Regions from separate parts of the Pseudarthrobacter raffinosi genome, predicted to be linked through region 1. Evidence: riboswitches for the same ligand, from Rfam matches in the RefSeq annotation. Region 1 holds a riboswitch; each other region holds the start of a gene.

Region 1 (9,947 bases):
GGCAAGGAGCCGCTGGGCATCCTCCAGCCGTGAGCCCACGCCGAAGCTGGCCCGCAGGGAACCGGAGGGAAGGCCGAGGCGCTTGAGCAGCGGGTGCGCGCAGAAGCGGCCGTCCCGGAGACCAACGCCATGCTCGGCCGACAGGTACGCGGCCACAAGCCCGGCGTCGTACCCTGCCACGGAGAAGTTCACCACGCCGATGGTGCCCGCTTCAGCGTCCGTGTCCGAGAAGATCTGGTGCACGGTGACGCCGTCGATCTTCCCGAGCCCTTCCACCAGGAATGACCTGATGGCTGCCTCGTGGGCGTGCCAGCGGTCGTGGTCCAGGGACGCGATGACCTGGGTGGCGCGGGCCAGAGTGGCCGCGCCGAGGACGTTGGGGGAGCCGCCCTCGTGCCGGGCCGGACCGGTGGCCCAGCTGACGCCGTCGAGCCTGGCCTCGCGGACGGCGCCGCCGCCGGCCAGGTGGGGCGTGCCAGCGTCGAGCCAGTCGGTGCGGCCCACCAGGACGCCGGAGCCGAAGGGCGCGTAGAGCTTGTGCCCGGAGAAGGCGAGGTAGTCGACGTCGTCGGTGCTGATATTGATGCGCCGGTGCGGCGCCAGCTGCGCGGCGTCCACCACGATCCGCGCTCCGTACTCATGGGCGAGGGCGGCCAGGGCCTTGATCGGGAGGATCTCGCCGGTGACGTTGGAGGCGCCCGTGACCGCGAGGAGGCTGACGTTGCCCTGCTCAAGTTCGGCGCGGAGGACCTCGAGGGTCCCCACGATGGTGTCCGCGGCGACAACGCTGCGGTGCGGGACTCCCTGCCACGGAAGCAGGTTGGCATGGTGTTCGATGTCCAAGTAGAGGACATCGCCATTGGGCCGTCCGTCCGTCGCCGGCAGGCAACCCGCCAGCAGGTTCAGCGAGTCGGTGGTGTTCCGGGTGAAGATGACGGAGTCGTCCGGGCGCCCGCCCACAAAGTCGCGCACGATGTCCCGGGCGTTCTCGTAGACGGAGGTGCTGATCTGCGACGCGTAGCCGGCGCCGCGATGGACGCTGGCGTAGAACGGCAGGATCTCGTTGAGGTAGGCCGACACGACGGAGAGGGCGGGAGCGGATGCGCCGTAGTCCAGGTTCGCGTACCGGACATGGCCGCCCTGGATCAGCGGTGCCTGGATTTCCGCCCCGGTGACCGCAGAGAGGGGGCGCCCTGCAATAGCGGCGTCATCGTGGATCAGCGCAGTGGCATTGGCGGGGGCGGCGTTGCTGGGAGAAACAGTGTTAGGGGAGACGGTGGCAGTTGTCACGGAGACCTCACTCTAGAAGGACTCCCGGTAACGGGAATCCGCGCTTGCCGTGTCCATTCCGGACCGGCCTGGTCGTCACCCGGGGCACCCCACCGCGAATGGAGGGTTGCCGGCCAGCAAACCGGGGTTTCGCGCTGGCACTCGTGACCTGTTAAGAAGCCTAGAACATCCGCCGCTGCAGAAAGGAAGCTCGGCCCAATGTTAAGGACTTTGTTACGCGCGTTTGAGGAACAGCCTCATTTGTCGAAGATACGACGGCGGACGCCCCCTTGAGGAGGCATCCGCCGTCGATAATTCGAAGAAAGTGCCTAGAGGAGATCGTCCAGATCCGGGTTCAGCCGCTTGAGCACCTCTGAGTGCAGGATGGAGTTCGTGGCCAGGGCGTTGCCGCCGAACGGCCCGTCCTGTCCCTCCAAGGAGGTGAAGCGGCCGCCGGCTTCCACTACGATGGGCACCAGGGCAGCCATATCGTACAGGTTCAGTTCGGGCTCGCAGGCGATGTCCACGGAACCTTCGGCCACCATGCAGTAGGACCAGAAATCGCCGTAGGCGCGCGTGCGCCACACGTCCTCGGTCAGGCCCAGGAACTCATCCAGGTTGCCGCGTTCCTTCCAACCGCCCAGGCTGGAGTAGGACAGGGAGGCATCCGAAAGTTTGGAGACGTCGGAGACGCGGAGCCGCGTTGCGGCGGCAAGGGACTTGCCCATGTACGCGCCGGAACCCTTGGCGGCCCACCAGCGTTTGCCCAGCGCGGGCGCGCTGACCACTCCCACCACGGGTTCGCCTTCGTCCACGAGGGCGATCAGGGTGGCCCAAACCGGGACGCCGCGGACAAAGTTCTTGGTGCCGTCGATGGGATCAATGATCCAGCGGCGGGAGCCATGGCCCGAACTGCCGAATTCCTCGCCCAGCACGGCGTCGCGCGGACGCGAGCGGGACAGCTGGCCGCGGATGGCTTCCTCCGCGGACTTGTCCGCGTCCGTTACCGGCGTCAGGTCCGGCTTGGTCTCGATGCGGAGGTCCAGTGCCTTGAAGCGGCTCATGGTCTGGTCATCCACGGAATCTGCCAGCACATGGGCAAGGCGCAAGTCATCGTTGTAGCTCGAAGCGGGTTGGATCATGGTTCCAAACTACCGTCTCAGGGCCGCAGTGTTGGGGACATCGGCGTCCCGTCTAGCCGATGCTGCCGAGTTCCTTGGTTTCCTGGCCCACCAGGCGGGGATCCGTGCCCAGCAGCCGTCGCAGGGACGCGAGCCGGGCCGGGCCGGTGGGGCCCGCGTGGCCGGCGGACACCCAGGCATCCACGCCGCAGTTGACGGCCGCGGTGTTGTGCTTGCAGCCACGCTCGCAGGCATCCGTACCCGGCTCCAGGTCCGGGAAGGACCGCAGGATCCGGTCCGGGTCCACGTGGGCCAGGCCGAACGAACGGATGCCAGGGGTGTCGATGATCCAGCTTCCGGCGGGAGCTCCGGTCAGCTTCAGGGCTAGGGCCGACGACGACGTGTGGCGGCCGCGGCCGGTCACGGCGTTCACACCACCGGTGGCCCGTTCGGCCCCGGTGAGCGCATTGACCATGGTTGACTTGCCCACGCCGGAATGACCCAGCATCACCGAGACCTTGCCCTCGAGGTACGCGCGGAGCTGCGAAACTGCGTCACTGTCCAGGCGGGCCGAGAGGCCGTCGTCGGAGCGGGCATCGATACCTGAGGCTTCGGAGTCCGACGTGCGGCTGATGATCACCGGGAAGTCCAGGTGCTCGTAGTTGGACAGCAGTTCCGCCGGATCCTTGACGTCCGCCTTGGTGACGAGCAGCAGTGGCTCAATGCCGGCGTCGTAAGCGGCCACCAGGGCGCGGTCGATGAAGCCTGTGCGCGGCTCCGGGTTTGCGGCGGCCACCACCACCACCAACTGATCTGCGTTGGCCACCACCGCACGCTCGATCGGATCAGTGTCATCGGCGCTGCGGCGCAGCAGGGTCCTGCGGTCCTGGATCCGGACCAGGCGGGCCAGCGTGTCGGGTTCCCCGGAGACATCTCCAACGAGGGAGACGAAGTCGCCGGCAACCACGGGGGAGCGGCGGAGTTCGCGGGCCCTGGCTGCGATGATGATCCGCTCGTCGCCCGAGTCTTCGCCGACGACGGCGGTGTACCGGCCGCGGTCCACGGTGATGATGCGGCCCGTGACGGCGTCGTCGTGGCTGGGGCGGTCCTTCGTGCGCGGCCGGGAGCCCTTTTTGCTGGGCCGGATCCGGACGTCGGACTCGTCCCAGGAATCAGTGCTGCGTGCCACCGGGCGAACCTTCCATGCCGTCGGCGGCAGCCGCGCCCTGGGCCAGCATGTCGGCCCACATCTGCGGGAATTCCGGCATGGTCTTGGCAGTGGTAGCGATGTCCTGGACTTCGATGCCCGGCACCGCGAGGCCGAGGATGGCACCGGCGGTGGCCATTCTATGGTCCGCGTAGCTGTGGACGACGCCGGCGTGCAACTTTGCCGGGCGGATCACCAGGCCGTCGCTGGTCTCCTCCGCGTCGCCGCCGAGGCGGTTGATTTCGGTGACCAGCGCGGCCAACCGGTCCGTCTCGTGGCCGCGAAGGTGCGCGATGCCGGTCAGCCGTGAAGGTCCGCTGGCCAGGGCGCAGAGGGCCGCCACGGTAGGGGCGAGTTCGCTGGTTTCGTCAAAATCCGCACCCTTGATCTCTGGCCCGGCAGTGACGGTCAGGACGCCGTCAGCCAGGCTGACGTCCGCGCCCATGTCCGCCAGGATGCTGCGCCAGAGGTCTCCCACCTGGGTGGTGCCGGCGGGCCAGTCCGGGATCCGGACGGTGCCGCCGGAGGCCAGCGCGGCGGCCAGGAACGGGCCGGCGTTGGAGAGGTCCTGCTCAATGCGCTGGTCAAAGGCGCGGATGGGGCCTGGTGCCACTACCCAGTGGTTCGGCACGGAATCGTCAATTGATACACCGACGCCCCGGAGTACTGCAACGGTCATGTTGATGTGGTCCAGGCTCGGCACCGGTTTGCCCACGTGCTCCAGGTGGAGTCCGTCGGTAAACCTGGCGCCGACCAGCAGGAGGGCCGAGACGAACTGTGACGACGCACTGGCATCGATCACCAGGTGGCCGCCCCGGACTTCCCCGGTGCCTTCCACGGTGAACGGCAGCGACGAGGGGGTCCCGCCGTCGTCCGCGGTCAGGGCCACCCCGAGGGCTTTCAGGGCCTCGATGATGGTGCGCATGGGACGCTTCCGGGCGTGGGGGTCGCCGTCGAAAACGCTCACGCCGTTGCGCAACGCCGCAAGCGGCGGAACAAAACGCATTACTGTTCCGGCGAGGCCGCAGTCAATGTGCGTCCGTGACGACGGCGCCTCCTGGCTCAGGGGCATGACCTCAAGGTCCGGCCCGAACGCGCCGTCGCCGGGCACCTCCGTGATGGTGGCTCCCAACTGGCGGAGGGCGTCGATCATCAACGCAGAGTCCCGGGAATGCAGGGGGGCGCGGAGGCGGGACGGCCCGTCAGCCAGCGCGGCCAGCACCAGGAACCGGTTGGTCAGGGATTTTGAACCCGGCACCGTGACGGTGGCGTTGATGGGCCTGCTGGCGAAGGGGGCCGGCCAGTGCGGAACGGTGCCGGTGGAGCTGTGTGAGTCGGTGGCTGCGGGCGGGGTGGAACCGGTCATCCGTCCTTACGCCCCCGTTGCGTGTTCGACGGCGCGGCGCACGGCCTTGTCTGCCTTGTTAAGCTTTTGGCCGGTGGTCTTGCGGGCGCCGGCGGCGCTCTTCCGGGCGTCCGCGGCGAGGTGCCCGGCACGCCAGGCCAGGCCCGGCTTGCCAGCGGTGTCCACCGAGGCCAGCAGGGCGCCGCCGCTGAGGGAAATGTTCTTGAGCAGCTGGTTCCGGCGGGCCTGGCGGCCTTCCTTGGTGCTGATGTCTGCGCTGCGCCATTCCACAAAGGTGTTCAGGAGCGAGATGACTGTCAGCAGCGTTGCCGAGAGGCGGCTGAACTTGCCCAGGCCGAACAGTACGCCTGCACCCACCTGCGTTCCTCCGATCACCCGTGCCAGCATCTTTTCGTCGGCCTGGAACGGCAGCGACGCGGCTGCCTTCTGCAGGAGCGGCGAGAGCTGGGTGGCGGTGTCATCGGCATTCTTCAGCTTGTCCAGTCCGGCGACTACGAAACTGGAAGCCAGCATGGGGCGGGCGAGAGTACGGACAAAGGACATGGATTTCCTCCTGGCTGGACGAACCGCACCGGATGCGGCGGAGTCCGTTCTAGTCTTGCACTTTTGGGGAATATTTGCCTGCCGCCAGCGGTTATGGTTTGCGGGTCCGCCGAACACCGGACGAATTGACTCATCATGGATTCCCCGGCAGGTATTTGCCTGGAACACTATGGCCTGACACAGACTGGAGTTGCCCTTGAGGTTACTGAAGGACGGGACGGAGCCCGCCGGACCCGTAGCACTGCAGACTCTGGAATCCGATCCTCCGGAGTACGGATCGCCGCGTGCCAAGGCCGTCACAGTAGACTTGAACGCAATGAGCACCCTGGATCCGGCCCTCGAGGCCATGTATGAGGCCTCCGTACGCGAAGCCAAAACAAGCAGCGAAGCCAATGCCCGCAGCGATGCGCCGGCAGGGAGTGACTCGCGGCCGGCAGACGCGCAGCCTGCAGGGGATGTCCCTGCGCCCGCTGAGCCTGTGCCCGCTGAGCCTGCGCCCGCCGAGCAACCCGTGGATGTGGCCACCGAATCAGCGGAAGAACGCCGGGTCCGTTTTGAGCGTGATGCCATGCAGTACGTGGATCAGCTCTACTCGGCCGCCATGCGGATGGCCAGGAACCCCGCAGATGCGGAAGACCTGGTCCAGGAGGCCTACACCAAGGCGTTCTCAGCGTTCCACCAGTACAAACCCGGCACCAACCTCAAGGCCTGGCTGTACCGGATCCTGACCAACACGTACATCAACCTCTACCGCAAGCGGCAGCGGGAACCGCTGCAGTCGAACTCGGACACCATCGAGGACTGGCAGCTGGCCAGGGCCGAGTCGCACACGTCCCGCGGCCTGCGCTCGGCCGAGGCTGAGGCGCTGGACCACCTGCCGGACTCGGACGTCAAGCGGGCGCTCCAGGCAATCCCCGAGGAGTTCCGGCTGGCGGTGTACTTCGCCGACGTCGAGGGCTTCGCGTACAGGGAGATCTCGGACATCATGAACACGCCCATCGGGACTGTGATGTCACGGCTTCACCGCGGCAGGAAAATGTTGCGGGACATGCTGGCGGACTATGCCGCCGAACGAGGATTCAAAGGCGCCGTCGAATCACAGGACACGGCCGCGAACACACAACAGGAGAACAGGAAATGAGCGACTGCCAGGGATTGGGCGACTGCGATGACGCCCGGATGCAACGCATCTACGAATACCTCGACGGGGCATTGACCCGCGAGGACATCACGGAAATCAAGACCCACCTTGATGAGTGCCCTGAGTGCACGGAGCAGTACGACCTCGAGTGCGTGATCCGCACCATGGTGAAGCGCTCGTGCACCGAGGCCGCTCCGGAAAACCTGAAGAACGCCATCCTGGACCGGATCCACTCCATTCGCCCGGTGGACGCCTGACGCAAGCGGTACCCGTCTGCAGGGACCCACGTGACCGCATCGACGCCGGACTGCGTCGATGCCCGTCAGCAGAACCGCAGGCGCCAAAGACCAGCGCAAAGACGAAGGACCCCGAAAGCCGTTTGGCTTCCGGGGTCCTTCGCTTAAACCGTTTTCCAAGCTTTAGCTTAGGCGTTGGGGCGCTTCCCGTGGTTCGCGCCGCCACGCTTACGGTCACGACGTTTACGTGCACGCTTGCTCATAGCTGGCCTCCTTAAATGTTGGTACTCAAAAGAGCTGCCCTCAAGTCTCCCACACCATGGGACACGCCGCGAAACCGAAACGGGCTGTGACCGGGGGCAACACCGGTCCGGCGGCGCAGTCCGGCTGCTCAGCCGGGCTGCTCAGCCGGGCGGCTCAGCCGGGCAGTGAGTTGCGGATGGAGATGCGCGCCTGGTCCAGCACGGTCCTGACAGTTTCCAGCGTGACGGCGCTGAGCGGTTGCCGGGTGGCCTGCAGCCGCAGTTCCACGCGCAGGTCGTCCCGGAACGCCTGCAGCAGCATCTCCGCTTCCTTCAGCTCCTGGAACCCTTCCGAAGACTGGCGGCCGGCTTTCCGGAAATCGGCGGCCCGCGCCGTGGAACGGGCCGCCTCGGCCGTGGCCGCCAGGTCTGCCCGCAACCCGCGCATGTTGGCGCGGATATCCGCCCGCAGGTTGTCCGCCAGGCGGCGGACGGAAGCGGAAATGTCGTTCTCGACTCCGGCGAGTTCCTCCCGGCGCTTGTTGAGTTCAGCAAGCCCCGCCGCGGTGATGCGGTAGTTCGTGCGGCGGCCTTCTGATTCAGTGGCGACGAGCCCTTCTTCCTCCAGCTTCCCAAGCCGGGGATAGATGGTTCCCGCGCTGGGGGAGTAGGTGCCGCCGAACCGTTCGCTGAGGGCTTTGATCAGTTCATAGCCGTGTTTGGGCCCCGACTCCAGCAGTGCGAGCAAGTACAGCCGGAGCGCACCATGGGCGAACACCGGAGGCATCAGTGCCCCGTTTCCGGGCTACTTGCGTCGTCATTGCGGGCCGGCTGGCCATGAAAGATGGACGTTTTGCCGGACACCGAGTTGGTCCGCACCAGCATCAGCTTGCCGTCCGGTCCGGCAATGGTTTCCACCTTGCCGCCGGGCTGGGAGTACTGCTGGTCATCAATCACCACAACGCCGCTGGCCGATTTCGCGACGATGTCCACGCCGACGTCGTGCGGCAGCCTGATGGTGAGGTCGCCGGAGACTGAATTGGCACCGAAGTCGTGGGTAAAGCCGAGCAGGTCAAAACTCATGTCGCCGCTGACCGTGTGAGCCCTGATGTTGCTGAACCGGCCGGATGCGGTGACCTCGCCGGAGACGCTCTTGGCGGTCAGGACGCCGTCGTGGTTTCGCGCGATGACTTCGCCGCTGACGGTGTTGACGTGAAGTTCCCCGGATGTGCCGTCTGCCATCACAGAACCCGAGACGGTATTGAGCCGCGTGCGCCCGCTGATTCCGGACACGAGGCCATCGCCGCTGACCGTGCCGGCCTCCACCTCGACGCCGGCCGGCAGAGCGATGCTGATCACCGCTGAGTTGTTGCTGTTGTGGTTGACCGTGCCCATCAGGTTCTTGAACCAGCCCTGGGGGCCGTGCAGCTGATGGCGGACCTCAAGCCTGCCGTCCGTCAGTGTCACCGACACGGGATCGCCCTGGACGTCGTTGATCTCCACACGGGCCACGGCGTCGGCGTGCGTGACGACGTCGAACCTGCCGCGGACCATGCCCAGCTTCAGCGACCGGACGTGGTCAACGTCGATGGTTTGCGGACCTGTGACGGTCCAGCTGTCCTCTGTCATGAATCCTCCAAAACCGCGATATATCGTGACTGATATCTCAAGATATAACGGACCGCTGGACCCGTCAAGATATATCGCGACTGGAAGGGTTGGCGAAGCCTACTCGGGGGCGTCCATGCCCAGCCACTGGAACCAGCCACGGTGGAGGACCAGCCAGGCCATCAGGCCATAGCCCGCCTGCCCCGGCGTGCCGGTGTTCGCCGCAAGGTCCTGGCGCCACTGTTCGTGGTTCAGAAGGGGGGAGAACGTGTCCACATAGAGGTGCTTGCGCCTGGTGGTGACGTCAGCGAAGGCCGTGTTCAGATCGGCGAGCCGGCGGTTCTGTACCGGGTCCAGCGTGGGCGGCGGGCCCACCACAAACACCTCGATCCGGTTCTGCGTGGCGGTATCCAGGATGTTGGCCAGGTTCAGGCGGCTGCGGGCGGTCGACAGGCCGAACTCGATGTCCCGGCCCGAGAGGCCAATCACCAGGCGGTTCTCGTGCTGGTCGCCGAACCGCCGCCCGGCCTCCTCCTGCCAGCGGGCAGCCAGCCCCTCCGTTCCTTCCTGGGGACAGGGGAGGGCATACGCTTCCAGGACCATGCCGTCCTGCGGAGTGCGGGCCAACACGCGGCCCAGCCAGCCGAGGGCCCTGGGATCGCCTAGCCCGGCCAGCAGTTCATCTCCAACAGCTGCGATCCGCAGCTTCCTGTCTTCCACAAGTCCCTCTTTACGTCCGTGCCGATTCAGGCCAATCGGCGTGGCTATGATCCATCTTCATTAAACAGAACTGCCCGGCCGGAGTCTGGTATTTCGACGTCCGGCCGGGCAGCCACTGGGACTACTTCCGCGCAAATGCCTGCTTCAGCAGTGAATCCTGCTCAGCTGCGTGTCGCTTCATGGAGCCAGCCGCCGTGGAGGCCGATGCGGGACGCGACACCAGGCGAACGCGCCGGTCCAGCGCCTCCGGGAGGTTCAGGCCCATAAACGGCCACGGTCCCTGGTTGGCGGGCTCGTCCTGTGCCCAGACAACCTCCGCGTTCGGGTACTTGGCCAGTTCCGCTGCGATTTCTTCGTGCGGCAGCGGGTAGAGCTGCTCCACACGGACAATCGCGGTGGTCTTGTCACCGGTCTTCTGCCGGGTGGACAGGAGATCGTAGTACAGGCGGCCGGAGACCAGCAGTACGCGTTCGACGGCGTCTGCCGCCAGCTGC
Region 2 (9,947 bases), on a different contig from region 1:
CCACCCAGCTCCTGCGGACGGGATCGGTGATGGCCGCGGTTACCGCAACGCCGGAACCGGTCCAGGGCTGCAGTGTGGAACCGCTGGGTTCCCTGCGGTACCGTGCGGTGGCAAGTCCCGGCTACCTCCGGCGCTGGTGGCCCGACGGGCCGGAACTTGTTGCAGGGAGCCAGGCCCCGGTGGTGGACTTTGACCGAAAGGATGACCTGCAGGACGGGTTCTTCCGCACGATGACCGGCGCGGAACTGACCGCGCCGCGGCACTATGTGCCGTCGTCGGCCGAGTTCGCCCAGGCCATCCGGCTGGGACTGGGATGGGGGCTGCTGCCGGAGCAACAGTGCCTGGCAGACCTCCGCAGCGGCGCCCTCGTGGAGCTGGCCTCCGCGAGCCCCGTTGACGTGTCCTTGTACTGGCAGCGCTGGAAAATCGACTCCCCGGTGCTCAACCAGCTGACCGCCGCGGTCCGGGAGACGGCCTCCCGGCAGCTGCGCCAGCCACTCGCCTGAGCCGGCGTTTGCCTCACGCGTCATTCGCCTGGCCCGGCCCCGACAGGAGATGCGTCCGGCAACGCGGCATGCCATACTCAGGCCGTGACGTCGTTGTACTCATTCCGGGCCGAACTGTGGCGCTATCCCGACGAATCCGGCTGGCACTTCCTTACCCTCCCTGTCGAGGTCGCCGACGACCTCCGGGAAGAGGCCGCGGTGTTCCGGAGGGGCTTCGGCTCGGTCAAAGTCACGGCGGAAATCTCCGGCTACAGCTGGCAGACCTCGGTCTTCCCGGACAGCAAGAGCAGCTCCTACCTGCTGCCCGTCAAGAAGGCCGCCAGGGATGCGGCAGGCATCAGCGACGGGGATGACGTGGCAGTCCGGCTCGCCATGCACGGCGAAGGCGAAGCACATACCGGGGAACAGACAAGCGGTACTGGCTGAACTCCACCGGGAACGACGCCGCCAGGATCTCTTCTTCTCCAAGCACCCCGCGGTGCACTGCCACGGAAGCCACCGGGAGGGCCGCCACCGTCCAGGCATCATCGCGCAGCAGCCCAATTCCCAGGTGCGCCAGGGCCCAGCCCACGTACATCGGGTTCCGCGAGTGCGCATAGGGCCCGGCGGTTAGCAACGCATCGGGCCGGGACAACCCGGTGTTCCGGGCAGCCAGCAACGCCCAGCTGACGATTGCGCTACCCGTCGCCAACGATGCAGCGCCGATGGTCCGTACCAGAAAGTGTGGCCCGCCGAGCCGGAGCGGCATCAAACGCTGAAGGACCACGCCGACGGCGATTCCCGCCAGGTTCTGCTCGGGCAGCGGGATGTTGGAAAGCAGCCGGCCCCAGTCCCGGTGTGCGTTCATACGTCACGGCCTCCCGGCGCGAAGGGACAGTTGAGGCCCCGAAAGACGCAAGAAACAGGGCCTCAACTGTTCCTTCGCGCCAATCAGAACCAGGCCAACCAGACCTAGATGTGCTTCAGGGCCTGCTCCAGGTCGCCGATGAGGTCGTCCACGTCCTCCAGGCCCACGGACAGCCGCACCACGCCATCGCTGAGCCCGATCGCGGCGCGGCCCTCGGGGCCCATGGCGCGGTGCGTCGTGGTGGCCGGATGGGTGATGAGGGACTTCGCGTCGCCCAGGTTGTTGGAGATGTCGATGATCCGCAAGGCGTCCAGCAGCGCAAAGGCGGCTTCCTTGCCGGAGCGGCCACCCGTCGTCGCAAGTTCCAACGTGAGGACGGTGCCGCCGGCCTTCATCTGCTTGGCGGCGAGCTCGTACTGCGGGTGAGACTTCAGCAGCGGGTACTTGACCCAGCTGACGGCCGGCTGCTGTTCGAGCCATTCGGCCAGCCGCAGCGCGGACGCGGAGGAGTGGTTCACGCGCAGCGCCATCGTTTCGAGGCCCTTGGTGAGCACCCAGGCGTTGAACGCGGAGAGGGCCGGGCCGGTGTGCCGCATGAGCTGCTTGACCGGGCCGTCGATGAACTCCTTGGTGCCCAGGATGGCGCCGCCCAGGACACGTCCCTGGCCGTCGATGTGCTTTGTGCCGGAGTACACAATCACGTCCGCACCCAGCTGGCCGCAGCGCTGCAGCAGGGGAGTGGCAAAGACATTGTCGACGACGACGGTGGCCCCGGCGGCGTGTGCCAGCTCGCTGACCGCGGCGATGTCCACGATTTCCTGCATCGGGTTGGAGGGCGACTCGAAGAACACGGCCGTGGTGGGCTCCGACAGCGCGACGCGCCATTGCTCAAGATCCGGGCCGTCAACAAACACGGTTTCCACGCCCCAGCGCGGCAGGATCTCGTTCAGGATCACAAAGCAGGAGCCGAACAGCGATCGCGCGGCAACCACCCGGTCCCCGGCCGCCAGCAGGGCGCCCAGTGCGGTGAACACGGCTGACATGCCCGACGCCGTCGCAAAGCACGCTTCGGTGCCCTCAAGCAGGCGGAGGCGTTCCTGGAATGTGGCTACGGACGGGTTGCCGTACCGGGAGTAGACGAAGCGTTCGTCCTCACCGGTGAAGGCGCGCTCGGCGGCGGCAGCGGACTCGTAGACGAAGCCCGAGTTCAGGAAGACCGGCTCGGTGGTCTCCTGGAAGTTGGTGCGGTCCAGCCCGCCGCGCACCGCCTGCGTCTCGGCGCTCCAGCTGGCGGCGTCTGGGTTGAAGGTCACTTGGCTATTCCCAGATTGGTGGGCAGGCCGCGGTTCTTCCAGCCGTTGACGGTGCGCTCGCCGTAGCGGTCCGGCTCGCCCTCGAAACCCTCCAGGACGTTGTAGGAGGTGAAACCGGCCTGCGTCGCGGCGATGGCGGCGGCGATGGAGCGCTGGCCCGAGCGGCAGAGGAACACCAGTTCAGTGCCGTCGTCCACCGGGGCCTGCTGCGTCAGGTCGGTGATGAAATCCCGGTTCGGGATGCCACCCGGGAACGTCCACGGGATGAACAGGGGATCGTTGTCCGTGGCCTTCGTGTCCGGGATGCCGATGTGGGCCCATTCACCTTCGGTCCGGACATCCACCAGAATGGCGCCCTGTTCGAGTTTGGCCCAGGCCTGCTGCGGGGTGAGGTCTCCGGCGTAGCTCATGCGTGGCCCTCGCCGTCGAAATCGAGGTCATCCACGGCGGAGGCGACGGCGGCATCAGCGGTGGCGATGGCCGACGGGAGGATGAGTGCCTGCGCAACAATCACAACGCCGCCGTTGGACGTCGCGGCCGGGCTGCCGTGCAGGACATACCCTTCGGCCAAGGCAGTGGAAATCCGTTCACAGAAAGACCTGTCATCCGGCCCGGTGACAAGCCGGTACGACAGTTTCTCTTCGGGGGCGGGGGCGGGGGCGGGGGCGGGTGCGTCAGACACGACGGAACTCCTTCTTTCACGCTTGCAGCTCGAATGGGTCGATATGCCGAGTATTCACCTGAGGCACCCCGCCGCGAAAGGGAGGGTTGCCGACCGGCCAGTCAGGGCTTGGCGCCGGTTCTCATTACTCCCCAAAAACGTAACATCCGGCCCGCCCGGCCGCACCGCCGCCGTCGTCATGTTCCGTAACCAACGCGTTTTTCCGTAATCCCACCGTGCTTCCGTAACGCCGGCGCCGACGGGACAATCGGGTCATGGGGAACTTTCGAGGGCGTTCACTGACGGGCGCCTGGGCACGCGTTTTGGCTGTGACGTTGTGCGCCGTGCCGGTGCTGGTGGGGGTGACAAGCTGCCGGAACATTTTCGCACCGCCGCCCTGTATGCCGCCGGAGTTTTCCGTCTCGCCTGCCACCGCCCAACCCGGCGACCGGGTCACCGTCAGTGCCCCGGACACCACCTGCGATGCCCGCTACGGCAGCGACGCGCGGGTCCAGGTGACGGTCAAGGATGCGGCCGGTACCGCAGTGCTGGAGGAGCTCGCTCCCATGACCGACGACGGCGGCTTCACTTTCGTGTTCACCGTCCCGGCCGAGTTGGCGGCCGGGAACGCCGCTGTCACCGCCTACCCCTATGGCGTGGACTGGTGCGACGACACCGGAGTGAACAACCGGGCGGCTCAGGGGCAACCGGAACTGGTCCGGGTTTCGTGCGCGGAACGCTTGGTGCCGCTGGTGATCCTTGGACCCGGAGGCTGAACCTGGCGTCAGGCTTTGAGGATCAGGGCGTCGCCCTGGCCGCCGCCGCCGCACAACGCAACCACGCCTGTCCCGCCGCCGCGCCGGTTCAGCGCGAGTGCCTGATGCAGGACCAGGCGGGCCCCCGAGGCGCCCACCGGGTGGCCCAGGGCGATGGCGCCGCCGTCTGCGTTGATCCTGTCCGCGTCGATCCCCAGGTCCGTGGCGGACTGCAGCACCACCGAGGCGAAGGCTTCGTTGATCTCAATGAGGTCCACGTCGTCAATGGTCAGCCCTTCGAGTTTCAGGGCTCGCTCAATGGCGCGGGACGGCTGGGAATGCAGGGATCCATCCGGTCCGGCGGTCTGGCCGTGGCTGCCGATTTCCGCGATCCAGCTGAGGCCGGCCGCTTCCGCAGCTGCCTTGCTGGCCACTACCACTGCTGCGGCTCCGTCTGACAGCGGGGAGGCAGAACCGGCGGTGATGGTGGCCGCCGGATCCTTGGAGAAGGCGGGCTTCAGTGCCGCCAGCGTCTCGATGGTGGTGCCGGCGCGGATGCCTTCGTCGGCATCAATCACGACGGCGGGTCCCCGGCGCTGCGGGACCTCCACCGGAGCGATCTCCTCAGCCAGGATGCCGGCCGCCCGGGCGGCCTCCGCCCGCTGGTGCGAAAGGGCGGCGACGGCGTCCTGGTCCTCGCGGCTGATGCCCAGGCGGGCGTTCCCGGCGTCGGTGGCGGAGCCCATCAGTTCGCCTGAGACGGGGTCCTGCAGGCCGTCAAAGTTCAGTGAATCCAGCAGCGGCGCATCGCCGATGGCCACGCCGCCGCGGAGCCGGGGCAGCAGGTGCGGGGCGTTGGTCATGGATTCCTGGCCCGCCGCCACAATGAAATCAGCCTCGCCGGCGCGGATCATCCGGGCGGCATCGATCACCGCGGTGAGGCCGGACAGGCACAGTTTGTTGATGGTTACGGTGGGCACGTCCCAGCCGATGCCCGCGGCGAGGCTGGCCTGCCGGGCGGGTCCCTGGCCAGCACCCGCCTGGATGACCTGGCCTACGATGACGGCCTGGATCTGTTCCGGCGCCACACCGGACCGTTTCAGAGCGTTCCGGATGGCGTGGGCACCCAGTTCGCTGGAGGTGAGCCCGGAGAGGCCGCCGCGGAACTTGCCGAAGGGGGTCCGTGCGCCGCCCAGGATGACGGGGATGTGAGCGTCGGTGCTCATGGGGTGCCTTTCGATTGCGGATTCAAGAGTGCTCGGGGCCAGCTTAGGCGAACCGTGAGGGCCGGTGAGGTGGCGCAGGCGCTGTTGATTCGGCCGCGATCGCGTCAGCCGTGGAGGAGCAGTTGGTGGAGTAGGTGGTCCTGCCAGCGGCCGGCGATCTTCAGGTACTGCGGCGCCACGCCGATTTCCCGAAACCCGGCGCGTTTGAGGATCTTGCGTGAGCGCTCATTGTCGAGCAGCGTTGCCGCCTGGACCCGGTGGAGGCCCAGTTCTGTCCGGGCATGGTCAGTGGCGAAGCGGACCGCCGCAGATCCGATGCCCCGCCGGTTGAGGGTGGAATCAACCCAGTACCCGAGGTTGGCGTTGAGGAACGGCCCGCGGACGATGCCGGTGAGGATGACGGCGCCGACGATGCAAGCGGGATCGTTGTGGTCCACCAGCACCCACGGAACTTCCTGGCCCACGGAATGCTGGGCGAGCTTGGCCCGGATGATGTCCAGTTGATGCCTGGGAGCGAAGAAGGCTTCGTCCCGCTCCGGTTCCCAAGCCTCGAGGTGCTGGCGGTTCCGTAGGTAGGCCTCGCTCAGGCCGGCTGCGTCACTCCGCCGCAGCAGCCGGATCCGGACCCCCGGGACGAGAAAGGCCGGGGAATCGCTAAGCAAGAACTCTCCCGCGCTATTCGAAGGAAGCACGACGGCGGTCCGACAACCGGGTGTTCCAGACGTCCGGTTTGGTGACCTGGAAGCGGCGGCCGGTCAGTGCAAGTGGGGTTAGCCGGATGTAGTAATTCTTGGGTCCAGACTGCCAGGGCTCCAGATGCAGGGCGTCGACGGCGTCCTTGTCAGCCTGGGCCTCGATCACTTCGGTGTCTCCGCGCGCCACCACACTCCAGGCCACCTCCGTGCGGGGATCGTATCCATCGATCTCCAGCGCCGCGGGACGGTCCGCCTGGGCGCCCCACAGTTTGGAGCCACCGGCGCTGCGGAAGACGACGCTCCTGCGGTCCAGGACGTAGTTGACCGGAAAGATCTCCGGATGGCCGTCCACTACAAGGGCCAGCCGCCCCAGGGTGTCGTCGGCCAGTAATTCCCAGCATTCGTCAAATGTCAATTTGTTGATCGGCTGCGCGTAAGAGTTCATGCACCAAACCATACGGACCTATGCGACGGACCAACAGGGCAGTGCCACCGTAATCCCCGGCCCGGGCCTCGGTAGTTCAACTTAGGGCAGCTCAATATGCTCCCTGAGGGCGTCCAGGACCGGAAGCTGGCCCTTGACCAGCTTGCTGCGGGCCTCGGATTCCGTCACCCACCGGGCATCGTCCACCTCGGGAAAGTCCTGGATGATGCCGGATCCTTTGGGCCACTCCAGCGGGAACGTGTTGCTCACAATCCTTTCGGGCTGGAAGTCAGACTCCGCGGCGAACACCGTGATGATCTTTCCCGACGGTTGCCTGAACGCGCCCAGCTCGAAGTAGGCAACAGCTGGCGGCGGCGTGCCGATTTCTTCGGCAAACTCGCGCAGCGCGGCCAGCAGGGGTTCCTCGTCGGGAAGGTACTCGCCCTTGGGAACCGACCAGGACTGGGTTTGTTTGCGGGCCCAGAACGGTCCCCCCATGTGCGCTATCCACACTTCCAGCCCGTCTGCTCCCTGCCGGTACAGCAGGATCCCTGCACTGCGAACCACCATGGCTTGAGGCCTCCCTGCTGAACTTCGGAAAACTACGGGATCCGGGAAACTGCTGAATCCCGGAACCTACTGGATCGCGGCAAACAATGCGTTGAGTTCGGCCGTCAGTTGCTTCTGCACCGCAGGCGTCCCGATTTCTTTGCCGTCGATGTGGTTCACCGGCGCGAGCAGCCTGATGCTGGAAATCAGCCACACGGCGTCGGCGTCCAGCAGGTCCCGAGGCTCCAGCGGCCCGTAGCCGAGCTCCCAGCCGGCTGCCTTGGCCGCCGCAAAAAGTGCACCCTGGGAGGTCCCGGGGAGGATCCCGCTGTCCAGCTGCGGGGTGATGAGGCGGCGCACCGTGCGGGAGGTGCCGGCGCCGTCGTCGGAGGTTTCCAGATGTGCCAGCAGCACCGTGGACGTGGGGCCCTCCAGGACCCGGCCGTCGGAGGAGGTGAAGATGACGTCGTCGGCGCCCTGTTTGTGGGCGTACCGCAGGGCGGCCATGTTCGTGGCATAGGACAGGGTCTTGGCGCCGAGCAGCAGCCACGGGGCACGCTCAGCCACATCGCTGTTGTAGCCGCGGTCCAGGAGGATGACGTCGATACCGGTTTCGCGCTGGCGGCGTCCGAGGGCGCCTACCGGGGAGACCTGAACCCAGCACGTGGGGGACTCTGCCCCTTCCGGGCCGCGGGTGACCACGAGTTTGACCACCAGCTCGTCCTCGGCGGGCGACGGCGCGGGGTGCTGCGTGTGGTGCTCGGCGACGCCCGTGGCGATCGCCGCCCGCCACGCATCCTGCGCCGGGATCACCAGGTCCAGGGCCTGGGCGGACCCGACGAGCCGGTCCAGATGAGCCTGCAGCTTCCGGACTGCGCCGCCCACCGCGAGCATGGATTCGAATACGCCGTCCCCGCGGGTGGCGCCCTGGTCCGTGGCCATCAGCTGGGGCTGCGAAGCGTCGGCCAGCCGGCCGTCCGGGAACGCGGGGTCAAGGAAAACGAGCACCACGGGCGCAGGAGAAGTCATGGCTCCAGCTTAGTAGGGCCCGCCGCGGCTAAGCTGTGGTCATTGCCCCGCTGGAACAGGTCCGCGGGTGCGCGCAATCCGGGGGTATTCCAGTGCTGTGGCCAAGTTCGCTTGCGGGTACCGCGCCGACGTGGGTGGTGGTGGTGCTCAGCATTGCAGACCTGGTGATCCGGGTTCTGGCCATCGGCATCATCCCCGGCAACAGGCGCCCCACCACGGCCATGGCCTGGCTGCTGGGCATCTTCTTTGTGCCGTTCCTGGGCCTAGTCCTTTTCCTGCTGTTCGGAAACTTCAAGCTCTCCAGCCGCCGCCGCCAGCAGCAGGAGGTCATCAACACCCGCGTGCGGTCCGGCATCTCGGCGCTCGCCGACGTCGTCAGTGAATATGAAGGGCCCGAATGGGTGACGTCCGCCGGGGAACTGAACCGGCGGCTCGGCTCCCTCCCCATGGTGGACGGCAATTCCGTGGACCTCCTTCCCGGCTACCCGGACTCGATCCTGGCCATGACCCAGGCCGTGCGCAAAGCCAAGACGTTCGTCAATGCCGAGTTCTACATCATGAGCACGGACCACATCACCGATGACCTGCTGACCGCCCTGGAGGAGGCCGCCGAGCGTGGCGTGGAAGTGCGCGTGCTATTTGACCACATCGGCACGCTCCGCGTCAAGGGTTACCGCGACCTGCTCAAACGGCTGCGGGCGGGAAAGATCCAGTGGAAGCGTATGCTCCCGGTGCTGCCCATCCACGGCCAATGGCGCCGCCCGGACCTTCGGAACCACCGCAAAATCATGGTGGTCGACGGCGAACTCGCCTTCACGGGCTCGCAGAACCTGATCGAGCCCTCCTACAACAACCCCAAACACCGTAAGGCCGGCCGCGAATGGGTGGAGCTGATGGCGTGCCTGCGTGGACCGATCGTCACCACGCTCAACGTGGTGTTCGCCACGGACTGGCTGAGCGAAACCGACGAGTCCCTGGAACACCAGCTGCAGCTCCCGGACAACCCCGAGCCGGGCAACGTCACGGCCCAGGTGGTGCCCAGCGGACCTGGGTTCATCACCGAGAACAACCTGCGCCTCTTCAACACCCTGATCTACTCCGCCCAGCACCGGATCTCCATCTGCAGCCCGTATTTCGTGCCCGATGACTCCCTGCTCTACGCCATCACCACCGCAGCCCAGCGTGGCGTGGACGTGGAGCTGTTCGTCTCCGAAAAGGGCGATCAGTTCCTGGTCCACCACGCCCAGCGCTCCTATTACGAGGCGCTGCTGGAAGCCGGCGTCCGGATCTACCTCTACAAGGCGCCCTTTGTGCTGCACGCCAAGCACTTCACCATCGACGACGAAGTGGCCGTCCTGGGCTCCAGCAACATGGACATGCGCTCGTTCTCGCTGAACATGGAGGTCTCGGTGATGCTGCTCGGTGCGGAAACCGTGAACAGTATGCGCGCGGTCGAAGACACATACCGCGACATTTCCAACGAGCTCATACTCGACGACTGGCTGCAGCGCCCCCTCGCCGCCCGCTATGTCGATAACGTCGCCAGGCTGACCGCCACGCTCCAGTAACTCTTGACAAGGATAGGAGCATCAAAAACTTCGGGGGTCAGGCGTCGGGAAAGTCCGCACCCAGCGCGGAAAGCACACCGTGCGCCTTCACGCGGATTTCGTCGTACTCCTCGTCAGGTACGGAGTCGGCGGTGATGGCGCCGCCGACGCCGAGGGTGAGTTCCGCCGTCGATGCTTGTTCGCCGCCGTCCCCGGCCACCGCCGTGGTTACCAGGGTGCGGATCGCCACCGCCAGGTCCGTGGCCCCGTTGAGGGAAAAGTAGCCGATCGCGCCGGAATACAGGCCGCGCGGGCCCATCTCCAACCGGTCCAGGATTGCCATGGTGCTGATTTTCGGGGCGCCGGTCATGGAGCCGGCCGGGAAACAGGCGGCC
Region 3 (9,947 bases), on a different contig from region 1:
GTCGCCAGTGCGCAGCCGGGGCGGGTCCCTGAAGCAGACCTACGCCCTTTTTGACGAGCGTGTACCTGCCGGCCCGCCCGGGCCTCCCACCCGGGCCGAAGCGCTCAGCGAGCTCGTCCGGCGCTACTTCACCAGCCGCGGTCCGGCCACCGTCAAGGACTGCGCCGATTGGTCCGGGCTCACCATGGCCGACGTGCGCCTCGGCCTCCAACAGACCCTGGCGGCTGCTCCCGAAACGCTGGCAACGTTGGTGATTGACGGCGTCGAGCATTATTTCGACGCCGGCGCGGAGGGCGGTTCGGAGGCCGGCAACGCCACGGCCGCGGCAGGACCGCGGATCGACCTGATCCAGTGCTACGACGAATACGTGATGGGCTATTCAGCAACTCGGCACGATCTGGGCGGCAGCGCTCCGGCGTTCCCGGTCGCCGGGGATCCGATGCATGTGGTGCTGCTGGACGGGCGGATGGCCGGCTGCTGGCGGCACACCATGTTCTCCGGCCGCTGTGAGCTGGATATCCGGCTGTCCGCTGCCGCGGACCGGGCCACGGAAGATGCCGTGCAGGACGCCGTGGACCGGTACGGGGCCTTCCTGGGGATCCCGGCCGCGCGTGTGGGCTCCGGGGTTAAGCTGGAAGGACACATATGAGAGGCGCTACACCGTGAACAGCTTGTTTTTCTGGATCATCATTCTGTCGTTCGTGATACCGATGGCGATGCGGATGTACCGGAAATCCGTGAACAAACGGAATCAGGAGCAGAGCTTTTCCGGCCGCTACCCCGAGCAGTTTCCAGGCGGCGGGCAGTACCCGGGCAGCGATCAGTACCCGGGGCCGCAGAACAAGCAGCCCCGTGACGGCTACACGCAGCAGGATTACATGAGTGGCGGCTTCCGGCAGATCATGAGCCCGCAGCCCCTGCCGCCGAGCCAGCCGTTGCCGCCCATGCAGCCGATTCCTTCTGCGGATCAGCAGTTCCCGCCGTCCGGCCAGCCGCAACCCAACGGCGAGCCGGTGCCGGAGCAGCGCGCGGAAGCACCGCAGCAGCCTGCCGCCCCCGCTATTCCCCTGCCGCCGTCGGGCCCGCAAGGGTACCGTGCCCGGAAGCTGGCCGAACTCGACCAGCAGTACAGCAACGGCGAGCTGGCCATGGAGGACTACATGAAGCGCCGCTCCGACATCATGAACGGCTGATCGCTTAGTCAGCGCGAGAGGACACTTGAGGCCCTGATTCCAGGGGCCTCGAGTGTCCTCTCGCGTTTAAGAGCAGGGGCTCAAGTGTCCGTTCGGGCTTAGACGAGGAAGGTCTTCCGGAGTTGGACGCCGAGCTGGCCGATCTCGGTCAGGAAGCCGTCGTGGCCGATCGGGGCCTCAATAACGTGCACGTCCACGTCGCCCGGGAGGGCGTCAGCCAGCTCACGGGACTGGGACGGGAAGTACAGCCGGTCGCTGTCCACGGCAGCCACGAAGAACCTGGCGGTGGCCCGGCCCAAGGCCTCGTTCAGCGAGCCCCGCCCGCGGCAGACGTCGTGGCTCATCAGGGCGTCGGTGATGGCGATGTAGCTGTTGGCATCAAAGCGCCGCACCAGCTTTTTGCCCTGGTGGTCCAGGTAGCTTTCCACCTGGTAGCGGCCCCGCTCCCCCAGCGCTGCCGCCTGGAACGGCGACTCCGGGTGCTGGGCCGACCGTCCGAAGCGGCCATGGAATTCCTCGGCGGAGCGGTAGGTGATGTGCGCGATGCGCCGTGCCAGGGCCAGTCCGTCCTCCGGCAGCGGACCGCCGTAGTAGTCGCCGTTGTTAAAATTGCTGTCCTGGCGGATGGCGAGCGTCTGCGCCTGGGCGAATGCGATCTGTTCGGCGGTGCTGGCGGCACCGATCGAGATAACGGCGCACCGCTGAACCCGTTCCGGATAGGTGACCGCCCATTCCAGGGCCCGCGCGCCGCCCATGGAACCGCCCAGCACGGCGTACCAGCTCGGGATTCCCAGCTGGTCAGCCAGCCTGGCCTCGGCCGCGGTGGTGTCCCGCAGCGTTACCAACGGAAAGCGGGACCCCCACGGCTTGCCGTCCGGGGCATCCGAGGACGGCCCAGTGGAGCCGTAGCAGCCGCCCACGATGTTGATGGAGACCACAAAGAACCGGTCCGTGTCCACCGGCGCACCCGGCCCGGCCAGCTGTTCCCACCAGCCGGGCTCGTCGCTGTCGCCGCGCGTCACGTGTGTGCTTCCGGTCAGGGCGTGCTCAATCAGGACGGCGTTGGAGCCGTCCGCGTTGAGGGTTCCCCACGTTTCATAGCCGAGGGTGACTTCCGGGAGGTATCCGCCGGCTTCGAGCTCGAGTCCGCCGATACTGGCGTAACGGACCACACCGTTCCCGGGTTCTGCGGTACGGGAAATCGTAATCGTCATGGAAGGACCTTTTCTACGCGCTTGCCCACCGTCAATTGACCGGCAGGCCAGGTCCTCACCCGGGGCACCCCGCCGCAAAAGAGGGTTGCCGGCCAGCAAGCCGGGGCTGTCGCTGGCACTCATGACCTGCTTCGAGTGTACGAACAGCCCCGGTCTATTGCTAAGCGTGTGACTGGTTGTGACTTCGCGGGAGCCCTACTGCGGCTGGCCTGCCGCGTCTTTGTTGGGCTCCGCCGCACCCTTGGCCGCCCGGAAATGTCCACTCCTGACGCATCAGGATTCCGGTAAGGCTACCCTTAGCTGAGAGCCGGATCACAAAGTGCCAAGATGATGGCATGCGCATGGATCACGTCTCTTACGCCTGTGAACAAGATGGCCTCGTTGCCACCACCGAACGTATCTCGTCCGCCCTTGGCGTTGAAGCCGTGAAGGGTGGCGTGCACCCCCGGTTTGGAACCCGGAACATGATTATTCCCCTCGCGGGCCATAAATACCTGGAAGTCGTGGAGGTCCTGAACCACCCGGCATCGGACAAGGCTCCCTTCGGGCAGGCTGTCCGGGCCCGATCCGAAGCCGGCGGCGGCTGGATGGGCTGGTGCGTCGAGGTGGACGACCTCGCTCCGTTCGAAGACCGCCTGGGCCGTGCCGCCGTCAACGGCAACCGCAAGTTCCCGGACGGCCGCGAGCTGGTCTGGAAGCAGATCGGCATCCTGGGCCTGATCGCGGACCCTCAGGTCCCGTACATGCTCAAGTGGGAGGGTGACCCCGCCTTGCACCCGTCCAACGCCTATGAGAGCAACGTCAAGATGAGCTGCCTGACCATAGCCGGTTCCGCCGAACGCGTGACGGAATGGCTGGGCGAGCCCGTCGAGAAGCCGCTGGAGGATGTGGCCGTTGACTGGGTGGCTCCGCATGGAACCCCGGGCATCCTGTCAGTAACCTTCGAAACCGCTACCGGAGCAGTCACCATCTGATTGCACGTTCAATAGCTTCGGCCGCCATCAGCGGGTGCCAATGATGCCACCCACCGATGGCGGCCGAATCCTTTTAAGCTGGACCTGAGCCGGACAAACCCCCTTAGCCCAGGCCCACAGCCCTGCCAAAGAGGCTGAAGCCAACGAAGGCAACGATGTCCAGCAGCGCGTGTGCGATAACCAGCGGCATCACCCGTTTGGTCTTTGTGTAGAGCCAGGCGAAGACCACACCCATCACTGCGTTGCCGATGAACGGCCCGAAGCCTTGATAAAGGTGGTAGCTGCCGCGGAGCATCGAGCTAGTGAAGATGGCCAGGGGCATGCTCCAGCCGAACTTGCCGAAGCGGTCCAGGAGGTAACCCACCACAATGACTTCTTCCACGATGGCGTGCCGCAGCGCGGACAGGATCAGGACGGGAACCGTCCACCAGTATGAGTCGAGCGCGCTGGGGATGATGGCGGTGGTGATCCCCAGGGCACGTCCCGCTGCGTAGAGGCCCAGCGACGGGATCCCGATCAGCGCCGCGAGGCCAAAGCCCTGCAGCAGGTCACGGCCCGGCCGGGCGAAGTTGAACCCCAGCTTCCGGAAGGCGGACCAGCCTTGGGGGCTCACTCCGGCGCCGGATTGCCGCTGGTCCGTAAGGAAGTAGATGACCAGCAGCACGGGCACGAGGGCGAAAATGATGTCCAGCAGCTGGTAGGTGAGATCGAAGTATTCGCGGGGGCTCTGTGACCGGTTCAGCGTGGACGTGCCTTCGGCCAGCGGTGCACGCGTCATCTTGTCCAGCAACTGCACCACCGAGTAGACGGCGGACTGCCCCAGGGACAGACCCAGCACAATCCAGACTTCAATCCGCAGCCGACGGCGGGAGGGAACCAACATGGTTCCATCTTGCCTTTAGTTTCTGGTTCTTCGCTGATTCGGGGGTGGCCAGCTCGCCGGGGCTGACCAAAGTGAGAGAGCGTCCGCCGAAAACGCACCAAAAGTGAGAGAGCATCCTCGGGGCGGCACCTATGCTTGGGGCTTATGAGCGCGCCAGGGAAAATCTTCATGATCCGGCACGGCCAGTCCGCGGCCAATGTCGATACGTCCATCTACAACAGGGTCCCGGACTACCGGATTCCGTTGACTCCCCTGGGCCTGGCGCAGGCCACGGCGGCCGGCGAACGGATCCGCCGCGAGCTGGACGGCCGCCAGGTCTGCGTTTATGTGTCGCCGTACCTGCGGGCGCACCAGACCCTGGAGGCACTCAACCTCGGCAATCTCACGGAGCGGGTGATCGAAGAGCCGCGCCTCCGTGAGCAGGACTGGGCCAATTTCCAGATCACCGGCGACATCGAGGACCAGAAGGAACTCCGCAACGCCTACGGCCATTTCTTCTACCGGTTCAGGGAAGGCGAATCCGGCTCCGACGTCTACGACCGGATCTCGTCGTTCATGGAGACGCTGTATCGCCACTGGTCTAAGCCGGACTACGCCCCCAACACCTTGCTGGTGACCCACGGGCTCACCATGCGGCTGTTCTGCATGCGCTGGTTCCACTGGTCGGTGGAGTATTTCGAATCACTCAACAACCCGGACAATGCCGCGGTGCGGACCCTTCTGCGCACCGACCTGGGCAAGTACGAACTCGATATTCCGTTCAGCCAGTGGGTGGACCGCCGGGTGGACGAGACCGTCCTGGATGCGCCGCCGATGATCTTTTAGGGGTTGTTGCTGGTCACTTAGTGCGGAGCCACGATCACTTCGGTGCCGTTGGCTTCGAACGCTGCCTTGTCCTCCGCGGAGATACCGGAGTCGGTGATCAGGCGGTTGAACGCGTAGCCGTCCATGGTGGCGAAGGCTCTGACGCCAACTTTGGAGGAGTCGGCCAGGACATAGGAAACCCGGGCCCGGCTGGCCAGCAGGGCATTCACTGACGCTTCACCCTCCCCCGTGTTGGTGGGGCCTACCTCGGGGTCGATGCCATTGACGCCGATGAAGGCGATGTCCATGACCACCTTTTGCATGATGATGTCGGTGTACGGGCCCACCAGTTCGTAGGAGCGGGGGTTCAGGATGCCGCCGGTCACCATGACTTTGATGTTGGGGCGGACAGCCAACTGCGCAGCGATATTGATGGCGTTGGTAACCACCGTCAGGGTGGGCTGGTTGGCGGGAGCGTTGAGGTCCTCCCGCGTTGCCAGGATCTGCGCGAGGGCCGTGCTGGTGGTGCCGCCGCAAAGCCCGATCACCGCGCCGGGTGAAATGAGCGCCGAAGCCGCCTGGGCAATCTGTTCCTTGGCTTCGGCGTGGTCGTCACGGTTGTACCGGCCGGGGAGGTCGTACGCCAGGGCGCCGGTGGTGGCTCCGCCCCGGGTGCGGGTCAGCAGCCGTCGCTTGGCCAGGCTGTCCAGATCACGCCGTGCCGTGGCCGGCGATACACCCAGCGTGCCCACGATTTCTTCCACCTCCACCTGGCCGGTTTTGGCGAGGATATCGAGGATGGCCGTCAAGCGGTCAGTGCGGGTCATGGGGGCCTCTCAGCGTCAAACAGTCACCAGAATATGACGTTATCTGATCATAACAGTTCGTAACAATCATTTTGCGTCAACAAATCGGAGTCTGGCTACCGTGCCCGCGCACCGGCCCGCCACACACCGTACGTCAGCGGCATGCCCGGGCGGTAGGCGAGGTGCGTGGCGGAGGGGGCGTTGAGCATGTGCAGGTCTGCCCGGTGCCCGACGGCGAGCGAACCCACCGCCCGTACGCCGTCGGCGTCGTGCCCTGCCTCCCGGTGCAGCGCCAGCGCGCCTCCATAGGTTCCGGCACGCACCGCTTCGTGGACGCTCAGGCGCATCTGCAGGACGGCCGTAGCCACGTTGAACGCCATGGAGCTGGTGTAGGACGTACCCGGGTTGCAGTTGGAGGCCAGCGCCACCTGCACCCCGGCGTCCAACAGTTCGCGCCCCGGGGCCAGCGGCTGCCGGGTGGAAAGATCGCACGCGGGGAGGCAGGTTGCGACGGTGCCGCGGTCCCCCGTGCCTGTGTCCGGATTCCAGGCGGACCAGCTTTCCGCCAGCGCCGCCACATCACGGGCCGACAGGTAGTTCACGTGGTCCACGCTGGCTGCCCCGAGTTCCACCGCGAGCTGCACGCCGGGACCCTCGCCGAGCTGGTTGCCGTGGACGCGGATCCCCAGCCCGGCGGCCCGGCACGCCTCCAGCACACGGCGGGACTGCTCGACGTTGAAGGCTCCTTCCTCGCAGAACACGTCCGCCCACCGGACGTAGGGCCGGACGGCGTCAAGCATGGGCCCGCAGACGAGGTCGGTGTAGGCCTCCGCATCGGTGCCCGCGGGGACCAGGTGGGCGCCCAGGTAGGTGACTTCGTCTGCGACGGTGGAGGCGATCCGGGCGATCCGGGCCTCGTGCTCAATGTCCAGCCCGTACCCGGTCTTGGTTTCGACGTAGGTGGTGCCCTGCGATACGGCCTCGGACACGCGCGCCATCGCCAGCCGGGTGAGGTCGAAATCGGAGGCCCGCCGGGTGGCGTCCATGGTTACGGCGATGCCGCCGGCCGAATACGACTCCCCTGCCATCCGCGCCTCGAACTCCGCAGTGCGGTCGCCGGCGAAGACCAGGTGCGTGTGCGAATCCACCCAGCCCGGCAGCACGGCCCGGCCGCCGGCGTCCACGGCGTCATCGGCCGCCGGCGCATCCGCGGCGGAACCGAGCCAGGCGATCCGTTCGCCCTCGATCACCACGGCGGCATTCCTAAGGACGCGGTGTTCCAGGTCCTGGGTCATCAGCTCGGCGATATTGGTGATCAGGGTGCTCATAGGTTCCATTGTTCAGCGCCGGATGGACCAGCGCGCGGCGGCCAGCGCCTCCGCTGTCCGGGATGCCGGATGGTGGGCCGCGCCGGAACTGTGCCCGGCGCTGTGCCCGGCGCCCTGTCCTGCCAGGATTTGCGCGGCGGCGAGCTCCGCCATGGCCGATGAGGTCTGGAAACCGTAACCGCCCTGACCGGCAAGCCAGTAGAACCCTGGGGCTTCGGCGTCGAAACCGGCTACCGGGACGCCGTCGGCTGCCTCGGTCCGGAGCCCCGTCCATGCGCTCCGTACTCCGCGGATTCCCAACGTGGTCAGCTGGTTGAGCCTCACGATCAGCCGCTCGATATCGCCGGGCCGCGGCCGGGCGTCCTCCGGTCCGCTGGGCACCGTTTCCGACGGCGAGATCAGCACGTGCTCCCCCTCGCGGCGGAAGTAGAACGAGTTGTCCGCTGCCGCCACCATGGGGCTGTGCTCGGGCAAGGGACGTTTGACGTCGACAACTGCCGCAGTGCGCCGGTACGGCTGCAGCCCAAGTTTCTCCACCCCGCTGATCACCGCGATTTCATCAGCCCAGGCGCCCGCCGCGTTGACCAGCACCCCGGCTTCGAAAGCTTCCTGCCCGGCGCCGATCTCCCAGCCCGAGCCCAGCCGCTGGGCGGAATGTACGCGGGCCCCAGTGACGATGTCGGCGCCGGCGGCCTCAGCCCGATGCCGGTGGTCGGCCAGCAGCAGCGGGGCGTTGCAGCCGAAGGAACCGGTGTCCAGGCCTGCGGCGGAGAAGGACCCGGCGACCAGCGCAGGGCACAGCTCCATTGCCCGTTCATGCGTGATGGCATTCATGTGGCCGCTGGCCTCGGCGCGGACGGATTCCTCGGTGCCGATGAGCATAAAACTCCGCAGCGTCAGGACAGGTTCCGGCAGTTGCGCGTCCCGGGCCGCCATCAGCTCCAGGGTCCGGACTGTGAGCTCCTGGACCACCTCAGGGCCGTAACTCGGGATCAGTTGGCGGGCGGAGCGGGAGGACGTGTGGTACGCCAACTCCTGCTCCGCTTCCACCAGCGCCACGCCGCAACTGCCCGCGAGCGCGGACGCCAGGGACAGGCCGGCGATGCCGCCGCCCACAATCAGAACGTCGTAGTGTGCTGCCATGGCTCCATCCTTGCAGAGTTGCCCTGCGGCCGCGCCGGGCACCCGCCAGGGGTTTAGCCCGGCTGGGTTAGCCTGCTACCGCCGCACGGCTGGCGACAAAGGCAGCCACGCATGCTTCGACGTCGTCCGCTGAGTGCGACGCTGAAAGCTGCACGCGGATCCGGGCGGCGCCGCGCGGGACCACCGGGAAACTGAACGCGGTGACGAAGACGCCGTGCTGGAGCATCTGGTCCGCCACCTTGGCGGCCATCACGGCATCCCCGAACATCACGGGAACAATCGCGTGTTCGCCGTCCAGGAGTTCGAAGCCCTCCTCCGTCATCCGGCGGCGGAACAGCCGGGCATTCTCGAACAGCCGGGTCCGCAGGTCACCGGAGTTCTCCACCAGGTCAAGCGCCTTGATGGTCGCGGCGACGATCGCGGGGGCCAGGGAGTTGGAGAACAGGTACGGTCGCGCTTTCTGGCGGAGCATGGCCACCACTTCGCTGCGGCCGGACACGTAGCCGCCGGACGCGCCGCCCAGGGCCTTGCCGAACGTTCCGGTGTAGATGTCCACGCGCCGGGACACGCCTGCGTGCTCCGGGGTTCCTGCACCGGTGGCACCCATAAAGCCGACGGCGTGGGAATCGTCCACCATCACCAGGGCGTCGTGCATCTCGGCGAGGTCGCAGATGGCTTCCAACGGTGCCAGGTAGCCGTCCATGGAGAACACACCGTCGGTGACAATGATCTTGCGCCGGGCATCCTTCGCCTCAACGAGCCTGGCCTCGAGCTCCGCCATGTCCTGGTTCGCGTAGCGGAACCGCTGGGCCTTGCAGAGCCGGATGCCGTCGATGATGGAGGCGTGGTTGAGGGCGTCGGAGATGATGGCGTCCTCAGGGCCGAAGAGGGATTCGAAGACGCCGCCGTTGGCATCAAAGCAGCTGGAGAACAGGATGGTGTCCTCCGTGCCGAGGAACCTGGAAACCCTGGCTTCCAGCTCCAGGTGCAGGTCCTGGGTGCCGCAGATGAAGCGGACGCTGGCCATGCCGAAGCCCCGCGAGTCCATGGCCTGTTTTGCCGCGGCGATGATGTCCGGGTGGTCCGCAAGGCCCAGGTAGTTGTTGGCGCAGAAGTTCAGGACGGTGGCGCCGGGCTGGCCGATCTGCCCTGCCGTGATGTGGCTGGACTGCGGGGAGTTGATGCTGCGTTCGGTTTTGAAGAGTCCGGCGGTGCGGATGTCGTCCAGCTCAGCCTGCAGCTGGTCCTTGATGGAGGTGTACATGGTGCTCCTTAGAGTTCGGTCCAGTCGAGGACAACTTTTCCGCCGACGCCGGCGCGGGCGGTGGCGAAGCCTTTTTCCCATTCTGCGGCGGGCAGCTTGTCCGTCACTACCGCTGAGATGCCGGCGTGCAGCACGGGGTTGGAGGAGAGCATGGCGCTCATGGCGTACCACGTCTCATACATTTCGCGGCCGTAGATGCCCTTCAGCGTCAGCATGTGCGTGACCACTTTGCCCCAGTCGATGGTGATGTCCTGGCTGGGCAGGCCGAGCATGGCAATGCGGCCGCCGTGGTTCATGTTGTTGATCATCTCAGGCAGCGCGGTGGGGTGGCCGGACAT

What was found. Region 1 has a riboswitch for S-adenosylmethionine ahead of NG697_RS12245 (aminotransferase class V-fold PLP-dependent enzyme). Riboswitches for the same ligand answer to the same signal wherever they lie in the genome.
Region 2: linked by a shared signal. The riboswitch ahead of NG697_RS11800 (DUF1737 domain-containing protein) and the one ahead of NG697_RS12245 (aminotransferase class V-fold PLP-dependent enzyme) in region 1 are both predicted to bind S-adenosylmethionine.
Region 3: linked by a shared signal. The riboswitch ahead of metX (homoserine O-acetyltransferase MetX) and the one ahead of NG697_RS12245 (aminotransferase class V-fold PLP-dependent enzyme) in region 1 are both predicted to bind S-adenosylmethionine.

Annotation. Positions count from the first base shown of each region.
Region 1 is NZ_JAMXBG010000011.1:21,679-31,625, reverse strand. Features, by position in the region: gene NG697_RS12245 (aminotransferase class V-fold PLP-dependent enzyme) at 1-1,290, opposite strand, end outside; SAM riboswitch class IV at 1,326-1,439, opposite strand; gene hisN (histidinol-phosphatase) at 1,599-2,411, opposite strand; gene rsgA (ribosome small subunit-dependent GTPase A) at 2,464-3,579, opposite strand; gene aroA (3-phosphoshikimate 1-carboxyvinyltransferase) at 3,563-4,963, opposite strand; gene NG697_RS12225 (DoxX family protein) at 4,970-5,506, opposite strand; gene NG697_RS12220 (sigma-70 family RNA polymerase sigma factor) at 5,823-6,647, shown strand; gene rsrA (mycothiol system anti-sigma-R factor) at 6,644-6,904, shown strand; gene NG697_RS21345 (50S ribosomal protein bL37) at 7,072-7,146, opposite strand; gene NG697_RS12210 (PadR family transcriptional regulator) at 7,301-7,912, opposite strand; gene NG697_RS12205 (DUF4097 family beta strand repeat-containing protein) at 7,912-8,754, opposite strand; gene NG697_RS12200 (GDSL-type esterase/lipase family protein) at 8,854-9,453, opposite strand; gene NG697_RS12195 (multifunctional oxoglutarate decarboxylase/oxoglutarate dehydrogenase thiamine pyrophosphate-binding subunit/dihydrolipoyllysine-residue succinyltransferase subunit) at 9,575-9,947, opposite strand, start outside.
Region 2 is NZ_JAMXBG010000010.1:90,263-100,209, reverse strand. Features, by position in the region: gene NG697_RS11825 (LysR family transcriptional regulator ArgP) at 1-506, shown strand, start outside; gene NG697_RS11820 (DUF1905 domain-containing protein) at 591-932, shown strand; gene NG697_RS11815 (methyltransferase family protein) at 844-1,353, opposite strand; gene NG697_RS11810 (O-succinylhomoserine sulfhydrylase) at 1,458-2,666, opposite strand; gene NG697_RS11805 (rhodanese-like domain-containing protein) at 2,663-3,076, opposite strand; gene NG697_RS11800 (DUF1737 domain-containing protein) at 3,073-3,348, opposite strand; SAM riboswitch class IV at 3,362-3,477, opposite strand; gene NG697_RS11795 (hypothetical protein) at 3,603-4,103, shown strand; gene NG697_RS11790 (acetyl-CoA C-acetyltransferase) at 4,112-5,308, opposite strand; gene NG697_RS11785 (GNAT family N-acetyltransferase) at 5,413-5,970, opposite strand; gene NG697_RS11780 (pyridoxamine 5'-phosphate oxidase family protein) at 5,984-6,448, opposite strand; gene NG697_RS11775 (NUDIX hydrolase) at 6,530-6,997, opposite strand; gene NG697_RS11770 (aminodeoxychorismate lyase) at 7,064-8,005, opposite strand; gene cls (cardiolipin synthase) at 8,101-9,573, shown strand; gene NG697_RS11760 (chorismate-binding protein) at 9,611-9,947, opposite strand, start outside.
Region 3 is NZ_JAMXBG010000003.1:165,759-175,705, forward strand. Features, by position in the region: gene NG697_RS04420 (winged helix DNA-binding domain-containing protein) at 1-649, shown strand, start outside; gene NG697_RS04425 (hypothetical protein) at 663-1,193, shown strand; gene metX (homoserine O-acetyltransferase MetX) at 1,292-2,407, opposite strand; SAM riboswitch class IV at 2,420-2,534, opposite strand; gene NG697_RS04435 (VOC family protein) at 2,743-3,381, shown strand; gene NG697_RS04440 (CPBP family intramembrane glutamic endopeptidase) at 3,485-4,264, opposite strand; gene NG697_RS04445 (histidine phosphatase family protein) at 4,409-5,089, shown strand; gene NG697_RS04450 (DeoR/GlpR family DNA-binding transcription regulator) at 5,107-5,895, opposite strand; gene hutI (imidazolonepropionase) at 5,991-7,202, opposite strand; gene NG697_RS04460 (NAD(P)/FAD-dependent oxidoreductase) at 7,215-8,345, opposite strand; gene NG697_RS04465 (glycine C-acetyltransferase) at 8,413-9,609, opposite strand; gene tdh (L-threonine 3-dehydrogenase) at 9,618-9,947, opposite strand, start outside.